3 regions of the Streptomyces sp. NPDC058650 genome follow, and region 1 is predicted to be linked to each of the others. Evidence: riboswitches for the same ligand, from Rfam matches in the RefSeq annotation. Region 1 holds a riboswitch; each other region holds the start of a gene.
What was found. Region 1 has a riboswitch for cobalamin ahead of ACFWWU_RS20595 (ABC transporter substrate-binding protein). Riboswitches for the same ligand answer to the same signal wherever they lie in the genome.
Positions count from the first base shown of each region.

Region 1 (9,818 bases):
TGTCCCCGCACCTCGTCGGCCGCGAGAACTCCAAGGACGTCGTCCTGGCCCCGGCTACCAGGCCCGGCCGGTGGCAGCTGCGGATCAACACCCAGCACACCACCCTCTTCCGCCGCCCGAACGACCACGTACCGGGAATGGTGCTCCTCGAGGCCGCCCGCCAGGCGGCGACCATGACGACCGGGAGCCGCGTCTTCCTGCCCACCGTCATGGAGGCCTCCTTCTCGCGCTACGCGGAGCTCGACAGTCCGTGCTGGATCGAGACCGAGGTCGTGCCCGCCTCCGCTTCCCCGGCCACCACCGTCCGTGTCTTCGGCCGACAGGACGGCAACGAGGTGTTCCGGTGCGAGCTGACCTCCCCGTCCCGCGACCTGGCGGTCGTCGGAGGCGGCCTCGGCAGCCGCCTGGCGGGTTGAACGGAACGGGAACGATGGGGCCTCGCATTCTGATCACCGGCACGACCGGGTTCATCGGCGGGCGGGTCGCGGCCCGGGCCGTGGCGCGACCGGAGATCGGCCGCCTCCGGCTGCTCGTACGCCGCCCGCTGCCGCCGCCCGCCCCCGCGACGGAGGAGCGCGACGGAGGTCCCGTGACCGAGTCCGTCACCGGTGACCTCCGGGACGCCGACTCGCTGCGCCGGGCCTGCGAGGGCGTCGACGTGCTGATCCACTGCGCCTCGGCGATCGGCGGGGACGAGGAGCTGGCCCGCAGCGTCAACGACGACGGCACCCGGGCCCTCGTCGACGCGGCCGTACGCGCCGGCGTGACCCGGATCGTCGCCCTGAGCACCGCCTCCGTCCACGGCCGAGGTCCTTTCCGGGCGGCCGCCCCCGGCACGCTGCCACTGGCTCCCGGCTCGGCGACCAGCCGTACCCGGGCGGCGGGCGAGCGGTACGTCATGGACGCGGGCGGGGCCGTCCTGCGACCCCACCTCGTGTACGGCACGGGCGACCGGCAGCTGATCCCTGGCCTGGTCCGGCTGCTCGCGGCGCTGCCCGGCCCGCTCGACGCCGGTGCCTCGCTGCACTCCCTGATCGACGTGGAGAGCCTGGCGGGCGCCCTGCTCGGCGCGGCGCTCTCGCCGCGGACGGAGGCGGGCCCGTACTACGTCAACCATCCCGAGCCGGTGCCGGTGGCGGAGCTGCTCGCGCCCTGCGAGGAGCTACTGGAAGGGCGGGCGGGGCGGTCCCGGGCGGCGGCGGTGGACCTCGCGGAGGCCCACGAGCTGTTCGCCGGGCACCCTTTCGGCCGGCACCACCTCGCCATGCTGGCCACCGACCACTGGTTCGCCGACGGCCGTCCCTGGGGGGAGCTCGGCTGTGACCCGGGACCGGGTTTCACCGCGGGGTTCGCGGCCCACGTGCCCTGGTACCAGAATCTCCTCGACCGTTCCTGAACCGAAAGAAGGCACCACCGACATGTCCGCGTTGGCCGGTAGGACCGCGATCGTCACGGGCGCGAGCCGCGGCATCGGAAGAGGCATCGCAGAGCGGCTGGCCAGGGACGGAGCCCTCGTCGCCGTGCACTACGGCAGCAACGGCGACGCCGCGCGCGCGACGGTGCAGCACATCGAGGAGGAAGGCGGCCGGGCCTTCGCCTTCCGCGCGGAGCTCGAAGCGCCGGACGTCGCGGACACCTTCTACGCGGCGCTGGACGCCGGTCTCGTGGAGTGCGGCGCGGAGCCCGGGTTCGACATCCTCGTGAACAACGCGGGCGCCAGCGGCTCCGGCCGCATCCACGAACTGACCACCGAGGTCTTCGACCGGTTGTTCGCGATCAACGTGAAGGCCCCGCTGTTCCTGATCCAGCGGGGCCTCGGCCGGCTGCGCGACGGCGGCCGGATCATCAACGTCTCCTCGGCGGCGACGAGGATCGCCTTCCCCGACTCCGTCACCTACGCGATGACGAAGGGCGCCGTCGACACGATGACGCTCGCCCTCGCCAAGGAGTTGGGGCCCCGGGGGATCACGGTCAACGCCGTGGCCCCCGGGTTCGTCGCGACGGACATGAACGCGCGACGCAGGGCGACCCCGGAGGCGAGCGCCGCCCTCGCCGCCTACTCGGTCTTCAACCGGCTCGGGACGCCGGCCGACATCGCGGACATCGTCGCGTTCCTCGTCTCCGACGACGCCCGCTGGATCACCGGCCAGTACGTGGACGCCACGGGAGGAAGCGCGCTCTGAGCCACGGTCAGCCGACCGGGGCGAGCGAGCGGCTGATCACGGCCGCGGTGCCCGCCGGTTCCAGGCCCGCGAGGGCCTCCGGCGCCGTCAGGGTCGGCAGCAGGGTGCGCCACAGACCGGTGACGGTGTGGGGGGAGAGCCACTCGGCGTTGTCCTGGCACAGGGTCACCAGGCCGACGGTGGCGGCGACGATCGTGCGGGCGAGGTCCTGCTGCCGTCCGATGCCGGCGGCGAGGAGACCCTCGTCGGCCGCCTCCGCGAGCCGTTGCTGTACGCAGCTCTGCCATTCCTGGCGCAGATTGAGCTCCGTACGGCTGTCGTTCGCGCAGCTGAGCCGGAAGCCCGCCCGTACGACGATGTCCTCGCGGAACAGGCGGGCGAGCGCGTGCGTGGTGTCCGCGAGGTTCTGCAGGGCGTTGGACCGGTGGCCGTACGCGATCCGGGCGGTCCGCCGCAGGGTCGTGCAGGCCGCGTCCTCGACGGCCTCGGCGATCGCCGCCTTGTTCTCGAAGTGGAAGTGGAGCGCCCCGGGGCTGACGCCGGCTCCCATGCTGATCGCGGACAGTGTGGCCAGGGCGTAGCCGTGCAGGTCGAACTCTCCTGCCGCCGACCTGATCAGCGCGTCGCGGGTCCGTGTGCCCCGCTCTTGTTTGGTCACCAACGGCTCCAGTAGCACCATGCGTCGCAGCGGTACGGAATTGCGCCCCGTCGCGCCGTACCACTCGACGACCTCAAACCGACTGATTGGTATTCTACGAGCTTTCGTTGGGATGCAGGGGCGCTTCGGTGTTGTCGGATTTACCTACCCATGGAGGGCGTCGGCATGCGCCCCCGCAAGGGTCCACGGTGCGTTCCGGGCCGAGGGTGTGGGCATGAACAAACCGAGTGGAAGGTTTGTCGGTGGATACCGACGGCGGAGGACGCCGCCGCAGCGCTCGGGCAGACCCAGCGGGACCCGGGACCCGGGACCCGGGACCCGTACACCGTCCCGCCGGAACGCGTCCCGGAGGAGGCCGCGGTCACCGCGACGTACCTGGGCGGGCGGCTCACCCGGAGCCGGAGCCGGAGCCGGAGCCGGTGACGGGAGAGGGCGGGGGCCGTCCCGTACAGGGCCGGGCGCCTGCCGTACGGGGACGGGCGGGCCCGTCCCCCGTGGATAAAGTGTGGCCACGATGACACGTTTACGCGAGAGCGTCCGGTCCCTGCTGCGCGAGCGAGTACTCGACGCCACCTACCTCCTCGTCGCCGCCGAGGGCCGGGGCGGGCTGCGGATGACCGCCATCGCGCGGGCCGCCGGGATCAGCCGCCAGACGCTCTACAACGAGTTCGGCTCGAAGGACGCCATCGGCAAAGCCCTGGTCCAGCGCGAGGTGGAAGGCTTCCTGCGCGGCATCCAGCGCGAACTCGACGCCCACCGGGGCGAACTGGAGGCCACGGCCGCGGCCGGGGTCGGCTACACCCTCCAGCGGGCCGCGGACAACCCTCTGATCAAGGGGGTCCTGGTGGCCGAGCGGGGTGGCGAGGACGAGCTCCTCGCCTGTCCGGCCACCCGCCCGGAGCCGGCCTTCGGGACGGCGACGGCGATGCTCGACGCGTACGCGATCGAGACCTGGCCCGAGGTGGACGAGGAGTCGCGACGTCTCGCGGTCGAGACGATCGTGCGGCTCACGGTCAGCCACATCGTCCGGCCCGTGGCCTCGCCGGAGGAGTCGGCGCGGCGCATCGCCCGGATCACGGCACGGACCGCGTACCCCGGCGCCCGCTGAGGCGCCGCCCGTCCGGGCGGGTCACGGGCCCGCGGCACCGTGTGGACGCGGGACCGAGCGGGAGGACCCGGGACCGCAGGGGCGGGGGAGGCGCCGGGAAGTCGGCGAGGCCCGGTGACGGACACGGGGGATCTCCGGCACCGGACCTCTGTTGAAGATTGTACGAGACTGTGGAGGTGGCCCGCACATCGGGGCCGGCGAGCTGACCGCAGGGAACACCCGCGGGTGTCCCCCTGACGGGCGAAGTGCGGGCCGACGGGGTAGATCTCCCCTGAGAGGCACTTCGCCGGTGACGACAGGGAGGCCGCCGTGGAAGGCAGAAGCAAAGGGTTCGTGCAGTCCTTCAATCGTCTCGGCGGGTACGGCTTCGTCGTCCCGGTGGGCTCCGATGAGCAGGTGTACTTCAGCGCGGCGGACATCGAGGGAGAGGTGCAGGCGGTCTCCGAGGGCCAGCAGGTCACTTTCGCCCTCGTTCTCGGTGACGGCCGCTTCGAGGCGAAGGAGCTGCGTCTCTGACCCGGCCCACGGCCGGAGGTGCGACGGGTCCCCGGTGGTACTGTGCCGAGGCCAGTCGCACCTATGCGCTCACCCGAACGGGCGAGCGTACGGGTCAGGGAATCCGGTGGGAATCCGGAGCTGACGCGCAGCGGTGAGGGCGACGGGCGGAGCATCGGCCACTGGGCGGCGGGACAGGCCCGGGAAGGCGCCCCGTCCGGATGACCCCGAGTCCGAAGACCTGCTGGCGGCCCCGGCGTCACGCCGTCGACCGGGGAGCACCGTACGACAGGCTCCGCGTATGAGCCGTGGACGCAGAGGAATGCTCCGTGCCGCTCGCACACCCCGTCCGTTCCGCCGCGCTGTTTCTCGCCGGCACCCTGACCCTGCTCGTGACCGCGACGGGCTGTGGCGGCGGACCCGCCACGACGCCCTCGGCGAAGAGCCCCGCCGACGGTGCGGGCTCCGACTACCCCGTGACCCTCGACAACTGCGGAGAGCGCGTACGGATCGACCGCCCGCCCCGGCGGGCCGTCGCCCTCGACCAGGGGGCCGCCGAGATCATGCTCTCCCTCGTCCTGGCCGACCGGATGGTCGGCACCGGGACCTGGACCGACCCCGTCCTCAAGGGACTTGAGGCGCAGAACGCGAAGGTGCCGCGCCTCGCCGACCGCTACCCCTCCTTCGAGAAGGTGCTCGACACCGAACCCGACTTCGCCGCCGCCTCGTTCGCGTACACGCTCGGCAAGGGCGGCGTCGCGCCCCGCGAACAGTTCGCGAAGCTGGGCGTCCCCACCTACCTCTCGCCGACCGACTGCGCCGACAAGGACAACAGCGGTGACGGCGACGGTGTCCGCACCCGGCCGCTCACGATGGAGACCGTCCACGGCGAGATCCGTGACCTGGCCCGGGTGTTCGGGGTGCCAGAGCGAGGCGAGAAGCTCGTCGCCGAACTCAAGGGCCGGGTGGCGAAGGCGACTTCGTCCGGCGACTTCGAGGACGTCACGGTCCTCTACTGGTTCGCCAACGCCGAGTCCCCCTACATGGCGGGCTGTTGCGGCGCCCCGGGCATCGTGACCCGTGCGCTCGGCGCGAAGAACGTCTTCGACGACACGCGCGAGGAGTGGCCCCAGATCAACTGGGAGACCGTCGCGGACCGCGACCCGGACGTGCTCGTGATCGGCGATCTGACCCGCCGTTCCCAGTCGGCCGAGAGCGCCGCGAAGAAGATCGCTTTCCTGGAGTCCGACCCGGTCACCAGGAACATGACGGCGGTGAGGAAGAAGCGGTACGTGTTGCTCAGCGGCCAGGCGATGAACCCCACGATCCGTACGGTCGAGGGCGTGGAGAAGGTGGCGGCCGCGCTCCGCTCGTACGGGCTCGCCAAGTGACCCTCGCGCGCCTCACCCGCCCCGTCAGGCCCGCCGCTCCCCGTCCTCCCACCCGGTCGGCCACAGCGCGGCGCGGCGGCCGGGCCCTGGCGTGGGCCCTGGCAGGGTTCGCCTTCCTCTGCGCGTCGGTCGCCGTGGCGATCACCATCGGGCCGGCGGACATCCGTGTCGGCGAGGTGCGGTCCGTCGTCGTCGCCCACCTGGCCGGCGGCGCCTCGGAACTGTCCCCGATCCGGGACGGGATCGTCTGGAACCTGCGCCTGCCCCGCACCCTCCTCGCGGCCGTGTGCGGCGCCGGACTCGCCGTGTGCGGGGCGGTGATGCAGTCGCTCCTGCGTAACCCGCTCGCCGATCCCTTCGTCCTCGGCGTCTCCTCGGGAGCCTCGACCGGCGCCGTCCTGGTCGTCGTCCTCGGCGTCGGCGGGGGAGTGCTCTCCGTCACCGGCGGCGCGTTCCTCGGGGCGGTCTGCTCCTTCGCGCTCGTGCTGCTGCTCAGCCACACCCTCGGCGGTTCGCCGGACCGCGTGGTCCTCGCCGGGGTCGCGGCGATGCAGCTCTTCTCCGCGCTGACCTCCTTCGTCGTCATGACGGCCGCGGACGCGGAGACCACCCGCGGCGTGCTGTTCTGGCTGCTCGGCTCGCTCGGCGGGGTCGGCTGGGACGAGGTGCGGGTGTGTTTCGCGGTGCTCGTGGCGGCCCTGCTGATCTGCGGCGGGTACGCGCGGACGCTGGACGCCTTCGCCTTCGGCGAGGACGCCGCCGCGTCACTGGGCGTCGCCGTCACCCGCGCCCGGACGGTCCTCCTGTGCGTCACCGCCCTCCTGACGGCCGCTCTGGTCTCCGCGGCCGGCGTGATCGGCTTCGTCGGTCTCGTCCTGCCGCACGCGGCCCGCGCGCTCGTCGGTCCCGGGCACGCCCGGCTGTTGCCGGTCACGGCGCTCGCGGGAGCGGTCTTCCTCGTCTGGGCGGACACCCTCGCCCGTACGGTGCTCGATCCCCAGGAGGTTCCGGTGGGCGTGGTGACCTCGCTGATCGGCGTACCGGGCTTCGTCATCGTCCTCTACCGCACGAGGGGTGCGCGATGACCACGACCACCGACGCGTGCGGCGGCGCGGGGCTCCGCGCCGACCGGGTCTCGCGCACCGTCGGTGGCACCCCCGTCCTCGACGGCGTCAGCCTCGCCCCGCGTCCCGGCACCGTCACCGGCCTGCTCGGCCCCAACGGATCGGGGAAGTCGACGCTCCTGCGCCTCCTCGCCGGCGTCCTCGCCCCCGACAGCGGCGTCGTCACCCTCGACGGCGATCCCCTCGACGGCCTCGGCCGCCGCACGGTCGCGCGGCGCCTCGCCGCGGTCGAGCAGCAGGCCGACACCCAGGTCGACCTGACCGTCCTCGACGCCGTCCGGCTGGGCCGCGTCCCGCACCGGAGGGCCTGGACCCCCGCGTCGGCGGCGGACGAGGCCGCCGTCCGCTCCGCCCTCGCCCGCACCGGCCTCGCCGACAAGGCGCACCGCTCCTGGCGGACGCTCTCGGGCGGGGAACGGCAGCGGGTCCAGATCGCCCGCGCCCTCGCCCAGGAACCGCGCGAACTCCTGCTCGACGAACCCACCAACCACCTCGACATCCAGCACCAGCTCGACCTCCTGACCCTGGTCGCCGGGCTCCGCCTGACCGCCGTCGTCGCCCTGCACGACCTGAACCTCGCGGCGCTGTACTGCGACCGGCTCGTCGTCCTCGCGGAGGGTCGCGTGGTGGCCCGGGGCACCCCGCACGAGGTCCTGACGGAGGAGCTCATCGCCGAGGTGTACCGGGTACGCGCCACGGTGACCCGGCCGACGCCCGGAGACCGCCCCCACATCCGCTTCCTGGGAACGCTCCCGACGCCCGCCGAGTCCGGGTGCGAGGGTTGAATCGTGGGCGGGCACGGGGCTGAGCCGCGGTGGCGGGTGAGAGGAGTGATCCTCGGTCGGCACGAGGGTTGAGCCTCGGCGTCGGATACGAGGGGTGACCCTCCGTCGGGCGCGAGGGCCGAGCCGCGGCGTCGGGCACGAGGGGTGATCCTCGGCGGCGGGCGCGAGGGCCGAGCCGTGGGCCGGTCTGCCTACGATGGCCCCATGTCCGAGCGCGCAGATCCGGCAGACGCCGCAGGTCCCGACGGCCCCACGACGGATCCCGCGGCGGATGCCGAGGCGGCCGCCGTGTCGCGTCCGCGTCCGCGTCCGCACGAGCGGACACCGGGAGCGCGGGAACTCGCCGCGGCGGCGGAGGTGTTCGCGCTCCTCGCCGACCCCACCCGGCTCCACCTGCTGTGGCTGCTCACCCGCGGAGAGGCCGACGTCAGCGCCCTGACCGAGGCGTGCGGGGCGGCGCGCCCGGCCGTCAGCCAGCACCTGGCCAAACTGCGCCTCGGCGGCCTCGTGCAGTCCCGCAAGGACGGGCGGCGGGTCGTGTACGCGATGCCCGACGGGCACCTGAAGCGGCTGGTCGTCGAGGCGATCAGTCGCGCGGACCACGTGGTGAGCGGCGAGCCCTGGCACGACTGAGCGCCCCTGGCGTCAACGTGTGCGCACCTATGCACGTATCGGTTACGGTGAGGGGGTCCGCCGACCGCCCTGGCCGACCGGGGGCATCCCCATGCTGTCCGTGCTGCGCAACCGCACCTACCGGCGCCTCTTCACCGCCCAGGTCGTCGCCCTGGCCGGCACCGGCCTCGCGACCGTGGCGCTGAGCCTCCTCGCCTACGACCTCGCCGGAGCGAACGCCTCCGCCGTGCTCGGCACCGCCCTCGCGATCAAGATGGCCGCGTACGTCGGCATGGGCCCGGTCGTCGGCGCCCTCGCCGACCGGCTGCCCCGCCGGAATCTGCTCGTCACCATGGACCTCCTCCGGGCCGGGGTCGCCCTGTCCCTGCCGTTCGTCACCCAGGTGTGGCAGATCTACGTCCTGATCCTCCTGCTCCAGACTGCCTCCGCCGCCTTCACGCCGACCTTCCAGGCGACGATCCCCGAAGTGCTGCCCGAAGAGCGCGACTACACGCGGGCGCTCTCCCTCTCCCGGCTCGCCTACGACCTGGAGAGCCTGCTCAGCCCGGTGCTCGCCGCCGCGCTGCTCACCGTCGTCCCGTACGACCGGCTCTTCACCGGCACCGCCGCCGGGTTCCTGGCCTCGGGCATCCTCGTCCGCGCGACCGCCCTGCCCGCACCCGCACCCGCCGCACGCGCGGGAGGCCTCCGCGCCAGGGCGGCCTTCGGTACGCGGATCCTCCTCGGCACTCCGCGTCTGAGGGCCCTGCTCGCCCTGGACGTCGCGGTGGCGGCGGCGGGCGCGACGGTGCTCGTCAACACGGTGGTCCTGGTCCGCGACACCCTCGGCCGCACCCCCGGAGACGTCCCGCTCGCCCTCGGCGCGTACGGAGCGGGCTCGATGGCGGTCGCGCTCCTGCTCCCACGGGCGCTGGACCGCCGGCCCGCCGAACGGGCGGGCGCGCCGCGCCGCCTGCCCGACCCAGGGGGTGAACGGGCGCTCATGCTGCGCGCCGCCTTCGTCCTGGCCGGCGCCCTCGGGTTGCTCGCGGTCGGACTCGCGCTCACGCCGGGGGCATGGTCCTGGCCCGGGCTGCTCGCGGTCTGGCTGGTGCTCGGCGCGGCGACCTCGGCGATCCTGACGCCCGGCGGCAGGCTGCTGCGCCGCTCCGCCCGGAGCGCCGATCTGCCGGCCGCCTTTGCCGCCCGCTTCTCCCTCTCGCACGCCTGCTGGCTGCTGACCTATCCCCTCGCCGGCTGGCTCGCCGCGCGTGCCGGGCTCATGGTCTCGGCGGCCGTGCTCGCCGGGGTCGCCCTGCTCGGCGCCCTGGCCGCCACCCGCCTGTGGCCGCGTACGGACCCGACCGCGCCGGCACACGCCCACCCCGAACTCCCGGCCGGCCACCCCCACCTCGCGGAGGTCGGCGGCGGCGGCCGCCACGCGCACGACTTCCGCATCGAC
Region 1 is NZ_JBHXRL010000011.1:1,600-11,417, forward strand. Features, by position in the region: gene ACFWWU_RS20565 (ScbA/BarX family gamma-butyrolactone biosynthesis protein) at 1-416, shown strand, start outside; gene ACFWWU_RS20570 (NAD-dependent epimerase/dehydratase family protein) at 431-1,396, shown strand; gene ACFWWU_RS20575 (SDR family oxidoreductase) at 1,419-2,183, shown strand; gene ACFWWU_RS20580 (ScbR family autoregulator-binding transcription factor) at 2,191-2,841, opposite strand; gene ACFWWU_RS20585 (TetR/AcrR family transcriptional regulator) at 3,356-3,949, shown strand; gene ACFWWU_RS20590 (cold shock domain-containing protein) at 4,283-4,465, shown strand; cobalamin riboswitch at 4,562-4,687, shown strand; gene ACFWWU_RS20595 (ABC transporter substrate-binding protein) at 4,774-5,835, shown strand; gene ACFWWU_RS20600 (FecCD family ABC transporter permease) at 5,832-6,920, shown strand; gene ACFWWU_RS20605 (ABC transporter ATP-binding protein) at 6,917-7,744, shown strand; gene ACFWWU_RS20610 (ArsR/SmtB family transcription factor) at 7,949-8,377, shown strand; gene ACFWWU_RS20615 (MFS transporter) at 8,469-9,818, shown strand, end outside.

Region 2 (9,818 bases), on a different contig from region 1:
GCCGAGGTCCCCAGCGAGCACCCGCTGGCCCGCGCCGTGGTCGCCGAGGCCCGCGCCCGGGGTCTGCGCGTACCCGAGGCGACCGACTTCGCCGCCGAGCCGGGCCAGGGTGTACGGGCCGTGGTCGACGGCCATGACGTACGGGTCCGCCGGGCGTCCGGCACCCACGGCGACACCGCGGTCGAGGTCGTCGTCGACGGCGCCCCGGCCGCCGTACTGGAACTCTCCGACCGGCTCCGCGAGGGAGCGGCGGAGGCGGTCGCCGCCCTCGGCAGGCTCACCGGCACCGCCCCCACCCTGCTGACCGGCGACAACGCGGGCGCCGCCGCCCGGATCGCCGCCGAGGCGGGCATCGGCGACGTCCGCGCCGGACTCCTCCCGCACGAGAAGGCGGAGGCGGTACGGGAATGGGAGCGGGCGGGCGCGAAGGTGCTGCTCGTCGGCGACGGCGTCAACGACGCTCCGGCCCTGGCCGCCGCCCACACGGGCGTCGCCATGGGCAGGGCCGGTTCCGACCTGGCCCTGGAGACCGCCGACGTGGTCGTCGTCCGCGACGAACTCGGCGCGATCCCGGCCGTCGTGGCGCTCTCGCGCCGCGCCCGCCGCCTGGTCGTCCAGAACCTGGTGATCGCGGGCGTCTGCATCGGCGCCCTGGTCGTCTGGGACCTCGTCGGCCACCTGCCGCTGCCGCTGGGCGTCGCCGGTCACGAGGGTTCGACGGTCCTCGTGGGCCTCAACGGCCTGCGGCTGCTACGCGAGGCGGCCTGGCGTCGAGCGGAGAACGCCGCGTCCTGAACCGCCACCCACGCCCCGGCTCCGCCCGGGCGGCCGAACGGCCGGGCTCCCGGGTGGTCGGACCGCCGGTCGGTCGGACCGCCGGACCGCCGGGCTCCCGGGCGGCTGGTCGGTCGGTCGGACCGCCGGGCTCCCGGACCGCCGGAATGCCGCGCTCCCGGCGCCTGCCGGAATGCCGGACCGTTGGGCTCCCGGGCTGCCGGGTGGCCGGACCGCCGGACCGCCGGGCGGCCGATCGGTCGGTCGGACCGCCGGGCGGCCGAACCGCCGGGCTCTCGGGCTCCCGGACCGCCGGAATGCCGGACTGCTGGGCTCCCGGGCGGCCGGGTGGCCGGACCGCCGGGCTCCCGGGCTCCCGGACCGCCGGGCTCCCGGCCTTCCGGAATGCCGGACTGTTGGGCTCCCAGGCTCCCAGGCGGCCGGGTGGCCGAACCGCCGGTCGGTCGGTCGGACTGCTGGGCTCCCGGCCTGCCGGAATGCCGGACCGCCGGGCTCCCGGCCTGTCGGACCGCCGGGCGGCTGAAGCGGCCGGGCTCCCGGACTGCCGGGCTCCCGCACGGCGTCGCGCCGCTACGCCCCCTCCGGTTCCAGCTCCGCGAGTGCGCCCGTCAGCCACTCCACCCAGAACCGCTCCAGGTCCACCCCGCCCCGCAGGACGAGATGGCGCAGCCGGTCCGGCTCGGTGCGGCGCCGCTCCGCCGGGAAGTCCCGCTCCTCGATCGCGAGGTACTCATCCAACTGCTCCCGGTGCAGGGCGAGATGGCGCTCCAGCTCGGACCGGAGCCCCTCGGTCCCGACGATCGCGGCGGCCCGCATCCGCAGCAGCAGGGCGGCCCGCATCGGCTTCGGGTCCTCGGACCTGGCGACCCAGTCGCTCAGCTCCGCCCGGCCCGCGGGCAGCACCTCGTACTCCTTCTTCTGCCCGCGCGCGGGCACCGGAGCGGGCAGGGCACGGATGTGCCCCGCCTGCTCCAGCCTGCCGAGCTCGCGGTAGATCTGCTGGTGCGTGGCCGACCAGAAGTAGCCGATCGACTTGTCGAAGCGGCGCGTCAGTTCGAGGCCGGAGGACGGCTTTTCGAGCAACGCGGTGAGGATCGCGTGCGGGAGGGACATGCTCGCATCCTAGATTCGGCCGGCCACACGGATCACCGGACGTGGATCACCCTGCGGCGATCACCGGGCGGCGATCACGGCGCGGCGATCACCGGGCGGCGATCACCGGGCGGCGATCAAGGCGCGGCGATCACCGGGCGGGGGTCACGGCGCGGCGATCACCGGGCGGGGGTCACGGCGCGGGGATCACAGCGCGGCGGCGAGCCGCGTGCCCTGGTCGATCGCCCGCTTGGCGTCCAGCTCGGCGGCGACGTCCGCGCCACCGATGAGGTGCGTCGAACGCCCCGCCGCCACCAGCTCCTCGTACAGGTCCCGCCGCGGCTCCTGGCCGGCGCACAGCACGATCGTGTCGACCGGCAGGAGCTGGGCCTCTCCGTCGATCGTGACGTGCAGGCCCTCGTCGTCGATCCGGTCGTACGACACGCCCGCCACCATGGCGACGCCCCGGTGCTTGAGCTCGGTGCGGTGGATCCAGCCGGTCGTCTTGCCGAGGCCCGCGCCGACCTTGGTGCTCTTGCGCTGGAGCAGGTGCACCTGGCGCGGCGGCGCGGTGCGCTCGGGGGCGCGCAGTCCGCCCCGGTTCTCGTAGGAGGTGTCCACGCCCCACTGGCGGAAGTACGTCTCGGGGTCCTGGCTCGCGCCCTCGCCGCCGTCCGTGAGGAACTCGGCGACGTCGAAGCCGATGCCGCCGGCGCCGATGATCGCCACCCGCTCGCCGACCGGCGCGCCGTCCCGCAGCACGTCCAGGTAGCTGACGACGCTCGGGTGGTCCACGCCCACGATCCCGGGGGTGCGCGGGGAGACGCCGGTGGCGACGACGACCTCGTCGTAGCCGTCGAGGTCGCCCGCCGCCACCGGGGTGTTCAGGCGGACCTCGACGCCGCGCTCGGCGAGCTGCACGCGGAAGTAGCGGAGGGTCTCGTCGAACTCCTCCTTGCCCGGCACGCGCTTGGCGATGTTGAGCTGGCCGCCGATCTCGGCGGCGGCGTCGAAGAGGGTGACGGCGTGGCCGCGCTCGGCCGCGGACACCGCGCAGGCGAGTCCGGCGGGGCCGGCGCCGACGACCGCGACGCGCTTGGCGAGGCGCGTGGGGGCGAGGACGAGCTCGGTCTCGTGGCAGGCGCGCGGATTGACCAGGCAGGAGGTGATCTTCAGGTTGAAGGTGTGGTCGAGGCAGGCCTGGTTGCACCCGATGCAGGTATTGATCCTGTCGGCGCGGCCTTCCGAGGCCTTCGCGACGAAGTCGGGGTCGGCGAGGAAGGGGCGGGCCAGCGAGACCAGGTCGGCCCGGCCGTCGGCGAGGATCTCCTCGGCGACCTCGGGGGTGTTGATGCGGTTGCTGGTGACGAGCGGGACGGAGACCGAGCCCATCAGCTTCTTCGTCACCCAGGTGTACGCGCCGCGCGGCACGGAGGTGGCGATGGTGGGGATGCGCGCCTCGTGCCAGCCGATGCCGGTGTTGATGATGGTGGCGCCGGCCGCCTCGATCTCCTTGGCGAGCCGGACGACCTCCTCCAGGGTGGAGCCGCCGGGTACGAGGTCCAGCATGGAGAGGCGGTAGACGAGGATGAAGTCCGTGCCGACCCGCTCGCGGATGCGGCGGACGATCTCCAGCGGGAAGCGGACGCGGTTCTCGTACGAACCGCCCCACCGGTCGGTGCGCTGGTTCGTGGCCGCGGCGATGAACTCATTGATGAGGTAGCCCTCGGAGCCCATGACCTCGACGCCGTCGTACCCCGCCTCCTTGGCGAGCTCGGCGCAGCGGGCGTAGTCCTCGACGGTCTGCTCGACCTCGGCGTCGGTCAGCTCGTTCGGTACGAAGGGGCTGATCGGGGCCTGGATCGCGCTGGGCGCGACGAGGCCGGGGTGGTACGCGTACCGGCCGAAGTGCAGGATCTGCATCGCGATCCGGCCGCCCTCGCCGTGCACGGCGTCGGTGATCAGCCGGTGCTCGGCGACCTCCTCGGCGGTGGTGAGCTTCGCCCCGCCGTCCCAGGGGCGGCCGGCCTCGTTGGGCGCGATGCCGCCGGTGACGATGAGGCCGACGCCGCCGCGGGCGCGCTCGGCGTAGAAGGCGGCCATGCGCTCGAAGCCGTGCTCCGTCTCCTCCAGGCCGACGTGCATCGAACCCATGATCACCCGGTTGGGCAGGGTCGTGAACCCGAGGTCGAGCGGGCTCAGCAGATGCGGGTACGGGGTGGGGGTGGGGGTCGCGGTCATGGGGGCGCCTCCTCGCGCAGGATCAGTCGACCTCAGTTCTAGGGGACCCCTCCTCGTTATGCAACTAGTTGCAGAAGATTCGGGACGTGATGTCTACTACTCAGTAGCAAGTGGCCCGGCCCGCAGCCAGGCGTCCAGCTCCTCCGGCGTACGGGGCTCGGGCGCGTCCGGGGCGAGCAGCCCGTGGGCGCGCAGCAGCCGGGCGACGGACGTGCCCCAGGGCCGCCGCAGCCGCGCCGCGTCGAGCAGGGCGTCGTCCCCGAGGAGCTCGGCGACCGGACCGGTCCGCAGTCCGGCGGGGGAGAGCACCGCCGCCTCGTCCGCCCAGCGCAGCGCGAGATCCACGTCGTGCGTCGCCATCACCACCGTCGTCCCGGCCGCGCGGAGCCGCGCCAGGGCGTCGAGAAGCCGCTCCTGACCGTGCGGATCGAGCCCGGCCGTCGGCTCGTCCATGATCAGCACCCGGGGCCGCATCGCCACCGCGCCCGCGATCGCCGCCCGCTTGCGCTGCCCGTACGACAGCAGATGCGTCGGCCGGTCCTCCAGGGCCACGATGTCCAGCGCCTCCAGGGCCTCCCGCACCCGGAGCCGTACCTCCTCCTCCGGGAGCCCCAGGTTCATCGGCCCGAAGGACACGTCCTGCCCGACCGAGGCCGCGAACAGCTGGTCGTCCGGATCCTGCACCACCAGCTGCACGGTCGTCCGCAGCCGGGTCAGCCCCTTCCGGTCGTACGTCACCTCCGCCCCGTCCAGGAGCAGCGACCCGCTCCCGCGCCGCAACCCCCCGCTGAGCAGCCGCAGCAGCGTCGTCTTGCCGCTGCCGTTCCGCCCGAGCAGCGCGATGGCCCGCCCCTCCGGCACCGCGAAGTCCACGTCCGACAGGACCGCCGGCCCGTCCTCGTAGGCGAAACCCGCCTTCACCAGCTCCACGACGGGCGTCGCGGAGGTCGTCGGAGACGTCACGGCGGTCACGGCGGTCACGGCAGGAACCTTTCGAGTACGAGGGTGAGGGCGACGAGCCCGCCGAGGAGCCCGACGGCCGCCGCCAGGAACCGGCGGGAGACCGCGGCGGCGGGGACCAGGACCCGAAGGGTCCCGTCGTAGCCGCGCCCGGCGAGCCCCGACTGCAGGCGCTGCGCCCGGTCGAAGGCGCGGACGAACGACGTGGCGCCGAGCCCGGCGAGCGACCGCCAGGTCGCCGCCCGGGTGGTGTGCCCGAGCCGGGCGGCCTGCGCCTGGCGGATCTTGGACAGGGAGTCGAGGAGCAGGAAGATGATCCGGTACATCACGAGCGCCACGTCCACCACGGGCGCGGGCACCCCCGCGCGGACGAGCCGGGGGAGCACGTCGGAGACGGGCGTCGTGAACGCGAAGAGCAGCACCCCCAGCGAGGCGGCGGCGGTCCGCAGCAGCAGCTCGCCCGCGTGGACGGGCCCGCCGGGCGCGAGGGCCACGAACCCCCGTGCCCCGCCCACCTCGAAGAGCAGCGGCACCGCGCCCGTGACGCAGAACCCGAGCGGCACGCGGAACGCCCGCCACAGCTGACGGCCCGCCACTCCGGCCGGGCCGAGCAGGACCGCGAGCGTGGCCGCCGCGACGAGCACCGCACCCGGCCACGGCGGCAGACACACCGCGCACAGCGTGAGACCGAAGCCGAGCAGGGCCTTCTCGACGGGATGGCGGCGGCGCCAGCGACTGCTGTGCGCCGCCGCGTCGATAGGCAGCATGGGCGGTTACGCGTCCCTGTCCCCGGCTTCGACGCGCGAGTCCGCGATCGCGGCACCCTCCGCGCGCTTCGCGCTCTCCGCACCCTCGCCGGCCTGCGCCAGCGCGCGGGCCTCGCCCTGCCGACGTCCGCGCCGCACCCCGAAGTAGTAGGCGAGGACACCAGCGCCCAGCGCCGCCTGGAGGGCGAACAGCGCCGATTCGATCTCCCCGGACGGCGGCTCGTACAGAGGGCTGAACCACGGTTCGTAATCGGGCTGGAGCTCCGTGATCGCGGTCTCCGCCTCCGCGTCCGCCCCGGCGAACGGCTCTTCCTTGTGGTCGCCGAGCCCCAGTGCCAGCGGCAGCACCGCGAGCGCGGCGACGACGAGCAGCAGCAGGGCGTTGATCTTCGTGTTCCGGCTGACGGTGAAGCTCATCGCGCGGCCGCCTCCTCGTGTCGCTTCGTGGCGGACCGGGTCAGAACGCCCAGCCGGGTCAGCTCGCCCTTGCTGGACTGCATGAGCAGCCGCATCACGAGCACGGTGAGCAGGCCCTCGCTCACCGCCAGCGGGATCTGTGTCACGGCGAAGATGGAACCGAACTTGGCCAGGGAGCCCATGATGCCGCTGCCCTGGTCCGGGAAGGCCAGCGCGAGCTGCACGCTCGTGACGCAGTACGTGGACAGATCGGCGACGAACGCGCCGAAGAAGACGGCGACCATCAGCGGCGCACCGAACCGGCGCACCAGCAGATAGGTCCCGTACCCCGCCCAGGGTCCGACGATCGCCATCGAGAAGGCGTTCGCGCCGAGCGTGGTGAGTCCGCCGTGGGCGAGCAGCAGGGCCTGGAAGAGCAGGGTGATCGTCCCGAGGACCGCCATGATCGGCGGCCGGAAGAGGATCGCGCCCAGACCCGTACCCGTCGGATGCGAGCAACTGCCCGTCACGGAGGGAAGTTTGAGTGCGGACAGGACGAACGTGAAGGCGCCGGCGGCGCCGAGCAGCAGGGTGGACTCGGGGTTGGAGCGCACCTCGCGGGTGAGCGCGCGAACCCCGTGGACGACAAACGGAGCGGCGGCAACGCCCCAGGCGGCGGCGTGTACGGGGGGCAGATACCCCTCGGCTATATGCATGGTTGGGAGACCCTCTCCAGCACCTCGTGGATGGACAACGCACCCTGGCCGGTCTCCTGGCTGACGGTCATACGTCCCGACTCCGCCTTCCCACACCGCGGTGGTCTCCCACAACGGTCCAGTGGCTTGCCCGCGGGGGTCTCCCACGGGTGTGGAGCCGGAACTCCCGATCACAGTGGCGAGGGCCGCACCGGTACTGCACCGGTTTCCCGAACACCAAGGCCCTGCGACACTAGTCCGTTGACCAGGTGCATTACAACGCGGAGGAGTACGGAGCGATGAGGGATGTTCCACAGAGGGTCAGTTCCGGGTCGCCACTCGAACCGGAGATCGGCTTTTCCCGCGCCGTTTGAAAGGGTGCGCACGTAGCGGTCGCCGGGACCGCTCCCATCGGCGACGACGGGGCGGCCGTCGCGCCGGGTGACGTGTACGCCCAGACCGTCAGGTGTCTCGACATCGCCGAGGAGGCGCTGAAGGCGGCGGGTGCGTCGCTGGAGGACGTCGTGCGCACCCGCGTCATGCTGACCGACGTGACCTCGTGGAAGGAGGCCGCGCGCGCCCACGGGGAGCGGTTCGCGGAGGTCCGGCCGGTGACGACCTTCGTCGAGGTCACGCGGTTCATCGATCCCGCATGGCTCGTCGAGGTGGAGCTCGACGCCGTCGTCGGCTGACGCCGGGGAGAGCGGGCCGACCGGCGGTAGGCCCGCCTCCCGCCGGGCCTACTGGGGCTCCGTCGCGAGCTGGATCAGGTTGCCGCAGGTGTCGTCGAAGACGGCGGTGGTGACGGGGCCCATCTCCAGGGGTTCCTGGGTGAAGCGGACGCCGAGGCCGCTCAGGCGCTCGTACTCGGCCCGCACGTCGTCGACGGCGAACTGGGCCAGCGGGATGCCGTCCTGGACCAGCGCGTCGCGGTAGGGCTTGACCGCCGGGTGACCGGCGGGCTCCAGGAGGAGTTCGGTACCGGCGGGCTCGTGGGGCGAGACGACGGTCAGCCAGCGGTCCGTCTCGCCCAGCGGGACGTCGTGCTTCTTCACGAAGCCGAGGATCTCGGTGTAGAAACGCTCGGCCTTGGCCTGGTCGTCGACGAAGACGCTGGTCAGATGGATCTTCATGAGGTGCTCTTCTCCGGTCCGGGGGTGTCGGGCACGGGCCACCGCTCGGTGATGTGCCGCAGGGGAGCGGTGTTCAGGTCGTGGAACTTGTAGCGGCCCTCCCGCCTGGTCTCGACGAGCCCGGCGGCCTCCAGCACGGCGAGGTGCTGGGAGACCCCCTGGCGCGAGATGCCGAGCGCGTGCTTCATGCTCAGTCGCGAACAGATCTCGAACAGTGTCTGTCCGGACTTCTCCGTGAGCTCGTCGAGGATCGTGCGGCGGGTGGGGTCGGCCAGGGCTTTGAAGAGGTCGTCGGCCACCACCCCAGAATAGGCAACTCTCCACTTGCCTATCAAGTCGACACCCTCACCCCACTCCTTCACTCCTTGCGATAGGCGTACGCCTCCGAGGCCGCTGCGGCCACCGCGTCGAGATCCCCGCCCGCGCTCGCCGTCACCAACGCCGCGACCGCGCCCTCGACGAACGGCGCGTCGACCAGCCGGGCGCCCTCCGGGAGCTCGTCGCCCTCGGCGAGCAGCGCCTTCACCGTCAGGACGGCACTGCCCAGGTCGACCAGGAGCGCCACCCCGGCGCCGCCGTCGACGGCCTCTGCCGCCGCACGGATCAGCTCGGCGCTCGTCCCGAGACCGCCGTCGGGGAGGCCGCCCGCCGGCAGGATCGGCGCCGTACCGCCACCGCCCGAGAGTCCCTGGGCCAGTGCCGCCACCGAGGCCGCGACATCCGCGCTGTGCGAGACCAGCACGATGCCGACCGGCGCCGCCGCGCTCACGCGGCACCGTCCGCGCGGGCCGTCCCCGCGAGCTCCGCGAACAGCAGCGCCGACGACGTCGCCCCCGGGTCCTGGTGCCCGATCGACCGCTCGCCGAGGTAGCTGGCCCTGCCCTTGCGCGCCTGGAGCGGTACGGTCGCGAGGGCGCCCTCCTCGGCCGCGGCGCGCGCCGCGCCGAAGGAACTCCGCAGCCCCTCCACGGCCGGGACGAGCGCGTCCAGCATCGTCTTGTCGCCCACCTGGGCGCCGCCCAGCTGGGCCACCGCGGCCACCCCGGCGCCGAACGCCTCCGCCAGCCGCTCCCGGCCGACCCGCTCGTCCTCGCCCAGTGCCTTGCCCGCACGGCGCAGCAGCGTCCCGTACAGCGGTCCCGAAGCCCCGCCCACCGTGGAGATCAGCTGCCGCCCCGCGGCGACGAGCACCGCGCCGGGTGTCGCGGGCGGTTCCTTCGCCAGCAGCTCCGCCACGGCCGCGAACCCGCGCTTCAGATTGGCGCCGTGGTCGGCGTCACCGATCGCCGAGTCCAGCTCGGTGAGCCGATCGGCCTCGCGGTCGACGGCCCCGGCGGTCGCTTCCAACCACCGCACAAGGAAGTCAGCACCGAACGTCTCGCTCATGCCCTCTCCCTCTCCCATCCGTCCGGTCACCGGCCCCAGCGCAGCGCGGGCGTCTGCACCGGCGCGTCCCAGAGGCGCAGCAGCTCCTCGTCCACCTCGCACAGGGTCACCGAGCAGCCGGCCATGTCGAGCGACGTCACGTAGTTCCCGACGAGCGTCCGGGCCACCGGGATCCGGCGCTCGGCCAGCACCCGCTGCACCTCGGCGTTGAAGCCGTACAGTTCGAGCAGCGGGGTCCCGCCCATGCCGTTGACCAGCGCGAGCACCGGACCGGACGGGCGCAGGTCCTCGACCACCGTGTCGACGGCGTAGTCCGCGATCTCCCGCGAGGTCATCATGGCGCGCCGCTCGCG
Region 2 is NZ_JBHXRL010000026.1:108,458-118,275, forward strand. Features, by position in the region: gene ACFWWU_RS33070 (heavy metal translocating P-type ATPase) at 1-795, shown strand, start outside; gene ACFWWU_RS33075 (PadR family transcriptional regulator) at 1,366-1,908, opposite strand; gene ACFWWU_RS33080 (FAD-dependent oxidoreductase) at 2,095-4,128, opposite strand; gene ACFWWU_RS33085 (ATP-binding cassette domain-containing protein) at 4,225-5,100, opposite strand; gene cbiQ (cobalt ECF transporter T component CbiQ) at 5,106-5,855, opposite strand; gene ACFWWU_RS33095 (energy-coupling factor ABC transporter substrate-binding protein) at 5,862-6,272, opposite strand; gene ACFWWU_RS33100 (energy-coupling factor ABC transporter permease) at 6,269-6,967, opposite strand; cobalamin riboswitch at 6,996-7,231, opposite strand; partial or broken gene ACFWWU_RS33105 (Rid family hydrolase) at 7,339-7,638, shown strand; gene ACFWWU_RS33110 (VOC family protein) at 7,687-8,079, opposite strand; gene ACFWWU_RS33115 (ArsR/SmtB family transcription factor) at 8,076-8,378, opposite strand; gene ACFWWU_RS33120 (PTS-dependent dihydroxyacetone kinase phosphotransferase subunit DhaM) at 8,438-8,848, opposite strand; gene dhaL (dihydroxyacetone kinase subunit DhaL) at 8,845-9,465, opposite strand; gene dhaK (dihydroxyacetone kinase subunit DhaK) at 9,492-9,818, opposite strand, start outside.
Region 2: linked by a shared signal. The riboswitch ahead of ACFWWU_RS33100 (energy-coupling factor ABC transporter permease) and the one ahead of ACFWWU_RS20595 (ABC transporter substrate-binding protein) in region 1 are both predicted to bind cobalamin.

Region 3 (9,818 bases), on a different contig from region 1:
TTGACGGCCTCGGGGGAGGACAGGTTGCCCTTCCACTTGTCGCCGTCCTTGACCGCGAGGTCGCTGCCCTCGTCCCAGATGAGGCCCGCGAGGACGTACCAGCTCTGGCCGGGCAGGTAGATCGCCTGGCCCTTCGGGTCCGCGGCCTTGAGCTTCTTCAGACCGTCGATCCACTCGGCGCGGGTCTTCGGCGGGGTGACACCGGCCTTCTTGTAGGCGGCCTTGTCGTAGATGACGACGCGGCTCGCGGCGTACCACGGGGCGGAGTAGAGCTTGCCGTCCAGCTCGTTGGAGGCGACCATGCCCTTGTTCCAGGCGTCGTAGCCGAGCTTGGCCTTGTCACCCGTCAGGTCGGCGAGACCGCCGGTGACCGCGTAACCGGCGGTCTGGGTGTTGCCGAGCTCCAGGACGTCCGGCGGGGTGTCCTCGGAGAGGGCGGTGGTGACCTTCTCCTGGATGCCGTTCCAGACCTGCTTCTCGACCTTGACCTTGACGCCCGGGTGCTTGGCCTCGAAGGCCTTGTTGACCTCGGCCATCCACGGGTCCGGGGCGGAGCCGTCCATGACCCAGACGGTCAGGGTCTTGTCGCCACCGGCCGCCGGCTTGCCGGCGTCGGACTCCTTCTTGCCGCTGTCCGAACCACACGCAGCAATAGAGACCATCATGCCCGCGACGCCGATCGCCGCGATGAGCTTGCGCTTCACGCCACCCTCCTCAGGGATGCCTGCAACCCCTGCCCACCGCGCGAAGACATACGTCGGGTAGTGCTCGTGGGGCTGGGAGCTGGTCTTTAATGGTTTAGACCAGTACCCGGAGCTTGGCCTAGACCTTTAGGGGTGTCAAGGGTGTATAAGAAGGGCAGTCGCGTCCGTTATCGGACCGACACCTGAGGTAGGGCGACGACCCGTGACCGGTCCGTGCCACCATGTGAGCCGCTACAGACGGAGGAGCCGGTGACGGCAGCAGCACAGGAGTCGGGAAGGCAGGCCATGGCCAGGGACGCGGGCAGCACGGAACCGGAGGCCGGGGTCGCCACTCGCACCGCGCGCGTGCCCAAGTACTACCGACTGAAGCGGCACTTGCTCGACATGACGGAGACCCTGCCGCCCGGCACACCGGTTCCGCCGGAGCGCACGCTCGCCGCCGAGTTCGACACCTCGCGCACCACCGTGCGCCAGGCGCTCCAGGAGCTGGTCGTCGAGGGCCGCCTCGAGCGCATCCAGGGCAAGGGCACCTTCGTGGCGAAGCCCAAGGTCTCGCAGGCCCTGCAGCTCACCTCGTACACGGAGGACATGCGCGCCCAGGGCCTTGAGCCCACCTCGCAGCTCCTCGACATCGGGTACGTCACCGCCGACGACACGCTCGCCGGACTGCTCGACATCTCGGCCGGCGGCCGGGTGCTGCGCATCGAGCGGCTGCGCCTGGCGAGCGGTGAGCCGATGGCGATCGAGACCACCCACCTTTCGGCCAAGCGCTTCCCCGCGCTGCGCCGCTCGCTGGTGAAGTACACCTCGCTGTACACGGCGCTCGCCGAGGTCTACGACGTGCACCTCGCCGAGGCCGAGGAGACCATCGAGACCTCCCTCGCCACCCCCCGCGAGGCCGGTCTGCTCGGTACGGACGTGGGCCTGCCGATGCTGATGCTTTCCCGCCATTCCCTGGACGCCCAGGGCGAGCCGGTGGAGTGGGTACGGTCCGTCTACCGCGGCGACCGGTACAAGTTCGTGGCGCGCCTCAAGCGGCCCAACGGCTGAGCGGATCCGCACGCCTGACGAGGAGGGTCGCCGAAGTCCCGGCGGCCCTCCTCGTTTTCGTGTTCCAGGGGATTCACTTCCGTTATACGGACAGGGGTTCCGCGGAGCGTAAGCGTCCCCTAGATTTCCCCAGCATTACCGAGGTGATCAGCGAGGGGACGAAATCGCCATGTCAGAGGCGTCAGAGGTGCCGGAAGCGGCAGAAACGGCACAAGGGAAACAACCCGTCATCACCCCCCTGCGGGTGGTGATAGCGCTCTGCCTGTTCGCGCCGTTCGTGGCGATGCTCTGGGTGAGCTCCTACGCGAAGGCCGAACCGCTCTTCGCGGGCATCCCGTTCTTCTACTGGTACCAGATGCTCTGGGTGCTCGTCTCCACCGCGCTCACCATGATCGCGTACAAGCTGTGGCAGCTGGACCAGCGAGGCCGCAAGGGAGGTGACGTGCGATGAAGGACGTGACCGGCGTGAACGGCGTCGCGCTCGCCGTATTCATCTTCTTCTTCCTGGCCGTCACGGTCATGGGATTCCTCGCCTCGCGCTGGCGCAGGGCCGAGAACGAGAACAGCCTCGACGAATGGGGCCTGGGCGGCCGGTCGTTCGGCACCTGGGTGACATGGTTCCTGCTCGGCGGCGACCTCTACACCGCGTACACCTTCGTCGCCGTCCCGGCGGCCATCTACGCGGCGGGCGCGGCCGGCTTCTTCGCCGTCCCGTACACGATCCTGGTGTACCCGCTGATCTTCACCTTCCTGCCGCGCCTCTGGTCGGTCTCGCACAAGCACGGATACGTCACCACCTCCGACTTCGTGCGCGGCCGCTTCGGCTCCAAGGGCCTGTCGCTCGCGGTCGCCGTCACCGGCATCCTCGCGACCATGCCGTACATCGCGCTCCAGCTCGTCGGCATCCAGGCCGTCCTGGACGTGATGGGCGTCGGCGGCGGCGAGACCACGCACTGGTTCATCAAGGACCTGCCGCTGCTCATCGCCTTCGGTGTCCTCGCGGCGTACACGTACTCCTCGGGCCTGCGCGCCCCGGCGCTCATCGCCTTCGTCAAGGACACCCTGATCTACATCGTCATCGCCGTGGCGATCATCTACATCCCGATCAAGCTCGGCGGCTTCGACGAGATCTTCGCCAGGGCCGGCGAGGCGTACGCGCAGACCAACGAGGCGACCGGCAAGCCGCGCGGCTCGCTCGTCCCCGGCGAGGCCGGCCAGTGGACGTACGCGACGCTGGCGCTCGGCTCGGCGCTCGCGCTCTTCATGTACCCGCACTCCATCACGGCGACGCTGTCCTCGCGGAGCCGTGAGGTGATCCGCCGCAACACCACGATCCTGCCGCTGTACTCGCTGATGCTGGGCCTGCTCGCGCTGCTCGGCTTCATGGCGATCGCCGCCGGGATCCAGGTCAAGAACGGCCAGCTCGCCATCCCGCAGCTCTTCGAGACCATGTTCCCGGACTGGTTCGCGGGCGTCGCCTTCGCCGCGATCGGCATCGGCGCGCTCGTCCCGGCCGCGATCATGTCGATCGCCGCGGCCAACCTCTTCACCCGCAACATCTACAAGGACTTCATCAAACCGAACGCGACCCCGGCCCAGGAGACCAAGGTCTCCAAGCTCGTCTCGCTCCTGGTGAAGGTCGGCGCGCTCGCCTTCGTCCTCACCATGGACAAGACGGTCGCGATCAACTTCCAGCTGCTCGGCGGAATCTGGATCCTCCAGACCTTCCCGGCGCTGGTCGGCGGTCTCTTCACCCGCTGGTTCCACCGCTGGGCGCTGCTCGCCGGCTGGGCCGTCGGCATGCTCTACGGCACGGTCGCCGCGTACGGCGTCGCGAGCCCGACACAGAAGCACTTCGGCGGTTCCTCCGCCGAGATCCCGGGCATCGGCGAGATCGGTTACATCGGTCTCACCGCCTTCGTCCTCAACCTCGTCGTCACGGTCGTCCTGACCTTCGTCCTCAAGGCCGTGAAGGCCCCCGAGGGCATCGACGAGACCTCCCCGTCGGACTACACGGCCGACGCGCCGTCCCGCACGGCGAAGCCGAAGACGGACCCCACGGCGGACCCGAAGGTCGGCGCCGGAGTGCACTGACCTCGCGGTACGACGCAGGGGCCCGGGATCTCCGCCAGGAGACCCCGGGCCCCTGCGCGTGCCCTTCGAGGCAGACTGGCTCCATGGACTTCACGATCAGGGCGGTACGGCCCGAGGAGTACGAGGAGCTCGGGGAACTCACCGGGCTGACCTATCTGAACGACGGGCTGCTGCTCCACGGCGAGGACGACTTCTATCTGGCCATGCTGCGCGACACGGCCCGCCGGGCCCGCGAGGCCGAGGTGCTCGTCGCCGTCGACGCGGACGACCGGATCATCGGCGGGGTGACCTTCGCCCGGGGCGACACCACCTGGGCGGACATAGCCGTCACCGGCGAGGCCGAGTTCCGGATGCTCGTGGTCGCGCCCGAGGCCCGCGGCAGGGGCGTCGGAGAGGCGCTCGTACGCGCCTGCGCCGACCGCGCGGGCGCCGCGCCGGAGTGCGCGCGGCTCGTGCTCTCCACGGACGCGAAGATGGTCTCGGCGCACCGGATCTACGAGCGGATGGGCTTCGTTCGCACCCCTGAGCGGGACTGGGATCCGGTTCCCGGCCACCGGCTGAGGACCTACGCCCTGGAGTTCTGACACCCCGAGGACAGCAGGGCGACACAACATGTGGTGGGTTCCGCGAGCGGCGCCCACCACATGTATGCTCGTCCTCGTTGTCGACGCAGGGAAATCCGGCGCGAATCCGGAACTGTCCCGCAACGGTGTGCTTCGTACCCATACGCGCGTACGAGGTGAGTCCGAGGACCTGCCGACAGCACACCCGGTCCTTCCGTTCCGGGTGTCACTGACGTCCGGGCCTCGCGGAGTGGGCCGGTGGACGCGGCGCATCCGGTACGGGTGCCCGCCTGCCCGCCTTCCCCCGCCGCGGCCCCGAGCCGAGCGAGGGAGAGCCCCACGTGACCATCGCGCCCGCCGATCCGGCCACGGCGATCGAGAGCGACGGACCCGGCACCATGCTGCTGCGGACCCTGACCGATCTCACCGCCGACCTGCCCGACACCGACCCCGGCAAGGTCGCCGCCGCCGCGCTCCGCGGCCGCAGCGCCACGTCGGACGAGGCGGAACTGCGCGAGCTGGCCACCGAGGCGGCCGCCGGCCTGATCTCCGAGGACCCGGCCTACTCCCGGCTCGCCGCCCGGCTCCTGACGATCACCATCGCCGACGAGGCCGCGAGCCAGGGCGCGGTGTGCTTCTCCGCCTCCGTGGCCGTCGGTCACCGCGAGGGCCTGATCGCCGACCGCACCGCCGACTTCGTCGCGCTGCACGCGGACCGGCTCGACGCGACCGTCGACCAGGCCGCCGACGACCGCTTCGGCTACTTCGGTCTGCGCACCCTCTTCTCGCGCTACCTGCTGCGCCACCCGATCACCCGCAAGGTGATCGAGACCCCGCAGCACTTCATGCTCCGCGTCGCCTGCGGCCTCGCCGAGGACGACAGCGCCCACGCACTCGACGAAGTGGCCGCCCTGTACGGCCTGATGAGCCGCCTGGACTACCTCCCGTCCTCGCCCACGCTCTTCAACTCCGGCACCCGCCACCCGCAGATGTCCTCCTGCTACCTCCTCGACTCCCCGCAGGACGAGCTGGACTCCATCTACGACCGCTACCACCAGGTCGCGCGCCTCTCGAAGCACGCGGGCGGCATCGGCCTCTCCTACTCCCGCATCCGCGCCCGCGGTTCCCTCATCCGCGGCACGAACGGGCACTCCAACGGCATCGTGCCGTTCCTCAAGACCCTCGACGCGTCCGTCGCCGCCGTGAACCAGGGCGGCCGCCGCAAGGGCGCCGCCGCCGTCTACCTGGAGACCTGGCACGCGGACATCGAGGAGTTCCTGGAGCTCCGCGACAACACGGGCGAGGACCAGCGTCGTACGCACAACCTCAACCTGGCGCACTGGATCCCGGACGAGTTCATGCGCCGGGTCAACGCGGACGCCGAGTGGTCGCTCTTCTCGCCGGCGGACGTGCCCGAGCTCGTCGACCTGTGGGGCGAGGAGTTCGACGCCGCCTACCGCGCCGCCGAGGCGAAGGGCCTGGCCCGCAAGAGCATGCCGGCCCGTGACCTGTACGGCCGGATGATGCGGACCCTGGCCCAGACCGGCAACGGCTGGATGACCTTCAAGGACGCCTCGAACCGGACGGCCAACCAGACCGCCGAGCCCGGCCACACCGTCCACTCCTCCAACCTCTGCACGGAGATCCTGGAGGTCACCAACGACGGCGAGACCGCGGTCTGCAACCTGGGCTCGGTCAACCTCGGCGCCTTCGTGGACGCCTCGACCCAGGACATCGACTGGGAGCGGCTCGACGCGACCGTCCGCACGGCCGTCACCTTCCTCGACCGGGTCGTCGACATCAACTTCTACCCGACCGAGCAGGCCGGGCGTTCCAACGCCCGCTGGCGGCCGGTGGGCCTGGGCGCGATGGGCCTCCAGGACGTCTTCTTCCAGCTGAAGCTGCCGTTCGACTCCCCCGAGGCGCGCGCGCTGTCCACCCGGATCGCCGAGCGGATCATGCTCGCCGCGTACGAGGCCTCCGCCGACCTCGCCGAGCGCAGCGGGCCGGTCCCCGCCTGGGACAAGACCCGCACCGCCCGCGGTGTCCTGCACCCGGACCACTACGACGTGGAGCTCAACTGGCCCGAGCGCTGGGCTGCCCTGCGCGAGCGGATCGCCACGGTCGGCATGCGCAACAGCCTGCTCCTGGCGATCGCGCCGACGGCGACCATCGCCTCGATCGCGGGCGTGTACGAGTGCATCGAGCCGCAGGTCTCCAACCTCTTCAAGCGCGAGACGCTGTCGGGCGAGTTCCTCCAGGTCAACTCGTACCTCGTCGCCGAGCTCAAGCGGCTCGGCGTGTGGGACGCGCAGACCCGGGACGCGCTGCGCGACGCCAGCGGCTCGGTCGCGGGCTTCACCTGGATCCCGGCCGAGGTGCGCGAGCTGTACCGCACGGCCTGGGAGATCCCGCAGCGCGGCCTGATCGACATGGCCGCCGCCCGCACCCCGTTCCTCGACCAGTCGCAGTCCCTGAACCTGTTCCTGGAGACGCCGACGATCGGCAAGCTGTCGTCGATGTACGCGTACGCCTGGAAGCAGGGGCTGAAGACGACGTACTACCTGCGCTCGCGCCCCGCGACCCGGATCGCCCGCGCCGCCCAGGCGTCGACGGCGGCCGCCGCGCCCATCCCCGTACAGGCGACCCCCGAAGAGGCCCTCGCCTGCTCCCTGGAAAACCCCGAGTCCTGCGAGGCCTGCCAGTAATGTCCAGCGACAACAAGAACCTGCTCGACCCGGGCTTCGAACTGACCCTCCGTCCGATGCGCTACCCGGACTTCTACGAGCGCTACCGCGACGCGATCAAGAACACGTGGACCGTGGAGGAGGTCGACCTCCACTCGGACGTCGCCGACCTCGCGAAGCTCACCCCCGGTGAGCAGCACATGATCGGCCGGCTGGTCGCCTTCTTCGCGACCGGTGACTCGATCGTGTCGAACAACCTCGTGCTGACGCTGTACAAGCACATCAACTCCCCCGAGGCGCGGCTGTACCTCTCGCGCCAGCTGTTCGAGGAGGCCGTGCACGTCCAGTTCTATCTGACGCTGCTCGACACCTACCTGCCCGACCCGGACGACCGCGCCGCCGCGTTCGACGCGGTCGAGGAGATCCCCTCCATCCGCGAGAAGGCGCAGTTCTGCTTCCGCTGGATGGACTCGGTGGAGAAGATCGACCGCCTGGAGACCCAGGCCGACCGCCGCCGCTTCCTGCTGAACCTGATCTGCTTCGCGGCGTGCATCGAGGGCCTGTTCTTCTACGGCGCCTTCGCGTACGTGTACTGGTTCCGCTCCCGCGGCCTGCTGCACGGTCTCGCGACCGGCACCAACTGGGTGTTCCGCGACGAGACGATGCACATGAACTTCGCCTTCGAGGTCGTGGACACCGTCCGCAAGGAGGAGCCGGAGCTCTTCGACGACGCCCTCCAGCAGCAGGTCACCGACATGCTGAAGGAGGCCGTGGAGGCGGAGCTGCAGTTCGGCCGCGACCTGTGCGGCGACGGCCTGCCCGGCATGAACACCGAGTCGATGCGCGAGTACCTCCAGTGCGTCGCCGACCAGCGCCTCCAGCGCCTCGGCTTCGCCCCGGTGTACGGCTCGGAGAACCCGTTCGCGTTCATGGAGCTCCAGGGCGTCCAGGAGCTGACGAACTTCTTCGAGCGCCGCCCGTCCGCCTACCAGGTGGCGGTCGAGGGCTCGGTGGACCTGGACGAGGACTTCTAGTCCGTACGGACGGTCCCAGGGAGACGGCGAAGGGCCCCGCACCGGTGACGGCGCGGGGCCCTTCGCCGTGAACGCCTGCCGCGATCAGGCGTTCGGGACGACCTCGTACCGCGGGGTGCCCTCTTCCATCTGGCGCAGGGCGTCCTTGCGGTCGCGCTTGGAGAGGCGGTCGATGTACAGGTAGCCGTACAGGTGGTCCGTCTCGTGCTGGAGGCAGCGGGCGAAGTAGCCGGTGCCGCGCACCTTGATCGGGTTGCCCTGGGCGTCCTGGCCGCTGACCACCGCGTAGTCGGGGCGGGCCAGCTCGGCGTAGGCGGTCGGCACGGACAGGCAGCCCTCGTTGGACTCGTCCAGGTGGCGCTGCTCGGCCGGCAGTTCCTCCAGGACCGGGTTGACCACGACGCCGGTGTGCCGGACGCCCTCGTCGTCCGGGCAGTCGTAGACGAAGACCTTGAGGTCCACACCGATCTGGTTCGCGGCCAGGCCCACGCCCTCGGCGGCCTTCTGGCTGGCGAACATGTCGTCGATCAGCGCCGCGAGCGCGTCGTCGAACTCGGTGACGTCCTTGCACTCCTTGTGGAGCACGGGGTTGCCGACGACGGTGATCGGGCGGGCCGTGCCGCGCTCGCGGTAGGCGAGCTCACGCGCCTCGCAGTCCTCCGTGTCCACGACGAATCCGTCGTTTCCGTCGATGATCTGCCCGTCAGTGTCCTGCTGCGTCATGTCCGGCGCGTGCCTTCCTCGGAACCCCAGTAAACGATCCCGCACAGCCTACGGGCAGTCGTCAGCAGACCTCTTCCAGATCCCGCCACTCACGACTGTCGGGGCTGTCCGCCACCCACCCGTCGAGGAGCCCACGCACGAGGCCCGCCGGGGCCGCGAGGCCGCACTCCCGCTCCGGGACCCACAGCTCGCCGGGCGAGCGGTGGCCGAGCGGCCCGGGGTGCCCCGGCTCGCTGTGGTCGTGCGGGTCGGAGTGCTCGCCCTCGCCCTCGGCGCTCGGCATGATCGACTCCGAGCAGGCGCGGCAGAGCAGCCGCACGGAGGACGACCAGTCCTCGGCGGCGAAACCGGCCTCGGCGGCGAGCTGCTCCAGGGCGTCCCTGTCGGCCTCGGTGGCGGCCTCCAGGAGGACCACCCAAGTGGGGACGGGGGACGGCGCCCACAGCTCGATCTCGTCGAAGACCGGGTAGGAGGGGCCCGCGGTGGTGGTGCGCTCGCCGTTCGGCACGCCGTCGTGGAGGACGACCTCGCCCCAGCGGCGCCCCGAGGACGGCAGCGGGATGGAGAGGACCTCGATACGGGCCGGGTCGAGCCTGCGGCCCCAGACGACCTCCGCCTCGCCCTCGGGCGAGAGCCGGACGGCGGCGCTGCCCAGCTCCATGCCGACGGGCTCGCCGGTGCCCGCGGCGGCGCCGGGCACCTTCAGCCCGTACGCCTGCCAGGCGCGGCGGGCCAGCGGCCAGTCCTGGAGCGCGGTCGCCGCGATGCCGACGTTCCACCAGTCGGGGGCGCCGGTCTCCTTGTCGAGCAGCGCGACCGCGCGCAGCCCGGCCGCTCTGGCCTGCTCCCAGTCGTGCCGGAACTTGTGCAGCAGGGCCAGGTTGAACCAGGACTCCGAGAGCCAGGGCTCCAGATCCGCCGCACGTGTCAGCAGGGCGCCCGCGTCCTCGTACCGCCCGTCGC
Region 3 is NZ_JBHXRL010000005.1:421,174-430,991, reverse strand. Features, by position in the region: gene ACFWWU_RS12215 (extracellular solute-binding protein) at 1-704, opposite strand, end outside; gene ACFWWU_RS12210 (GntR family transcriptional regulator) at 990-1,754, shown strand; gene ACFWWU_RS12205 (DUF3311 domain-containing protein) at 1,924-2,205, shown strand; gene mctP (monocarboxylate uptake permease MctP) at 2,202-3,848, shown strand; gene ACFWWU_RS12195 (GNAT family N-acetyltransferase) at 3,932-4,432, shown strand; cobalamin riboswitch at 4,480-4,624, shown strand; gene ACFWWU_RS12190 (ribonucleoside-diphosphate reductase subunit alpha) at 4,753-7,119, shown strand; gene ACFWWU_RS12185 (ribonucleotide-diphosphate reductase subunit beta) at 7,119-8,132, shown strand; gene def (peptide deformylase) at 8,217-8,855, opposite strand; gene ACFWWU_RS12175 (tetratricopeptide repeat protein) at 8,917-9,818, opposite strand, start outside.
Region 3: linked by a shared signal. The riboswitch ahead of ACFWWU_RS12190 (ribonucleoside-diphosphate reductase subunit alpha) and the one ahead of ACFWWU_RS20595 (ABC transporter substrate-binding protein) in region 1 are both predicted to bind cobalamin.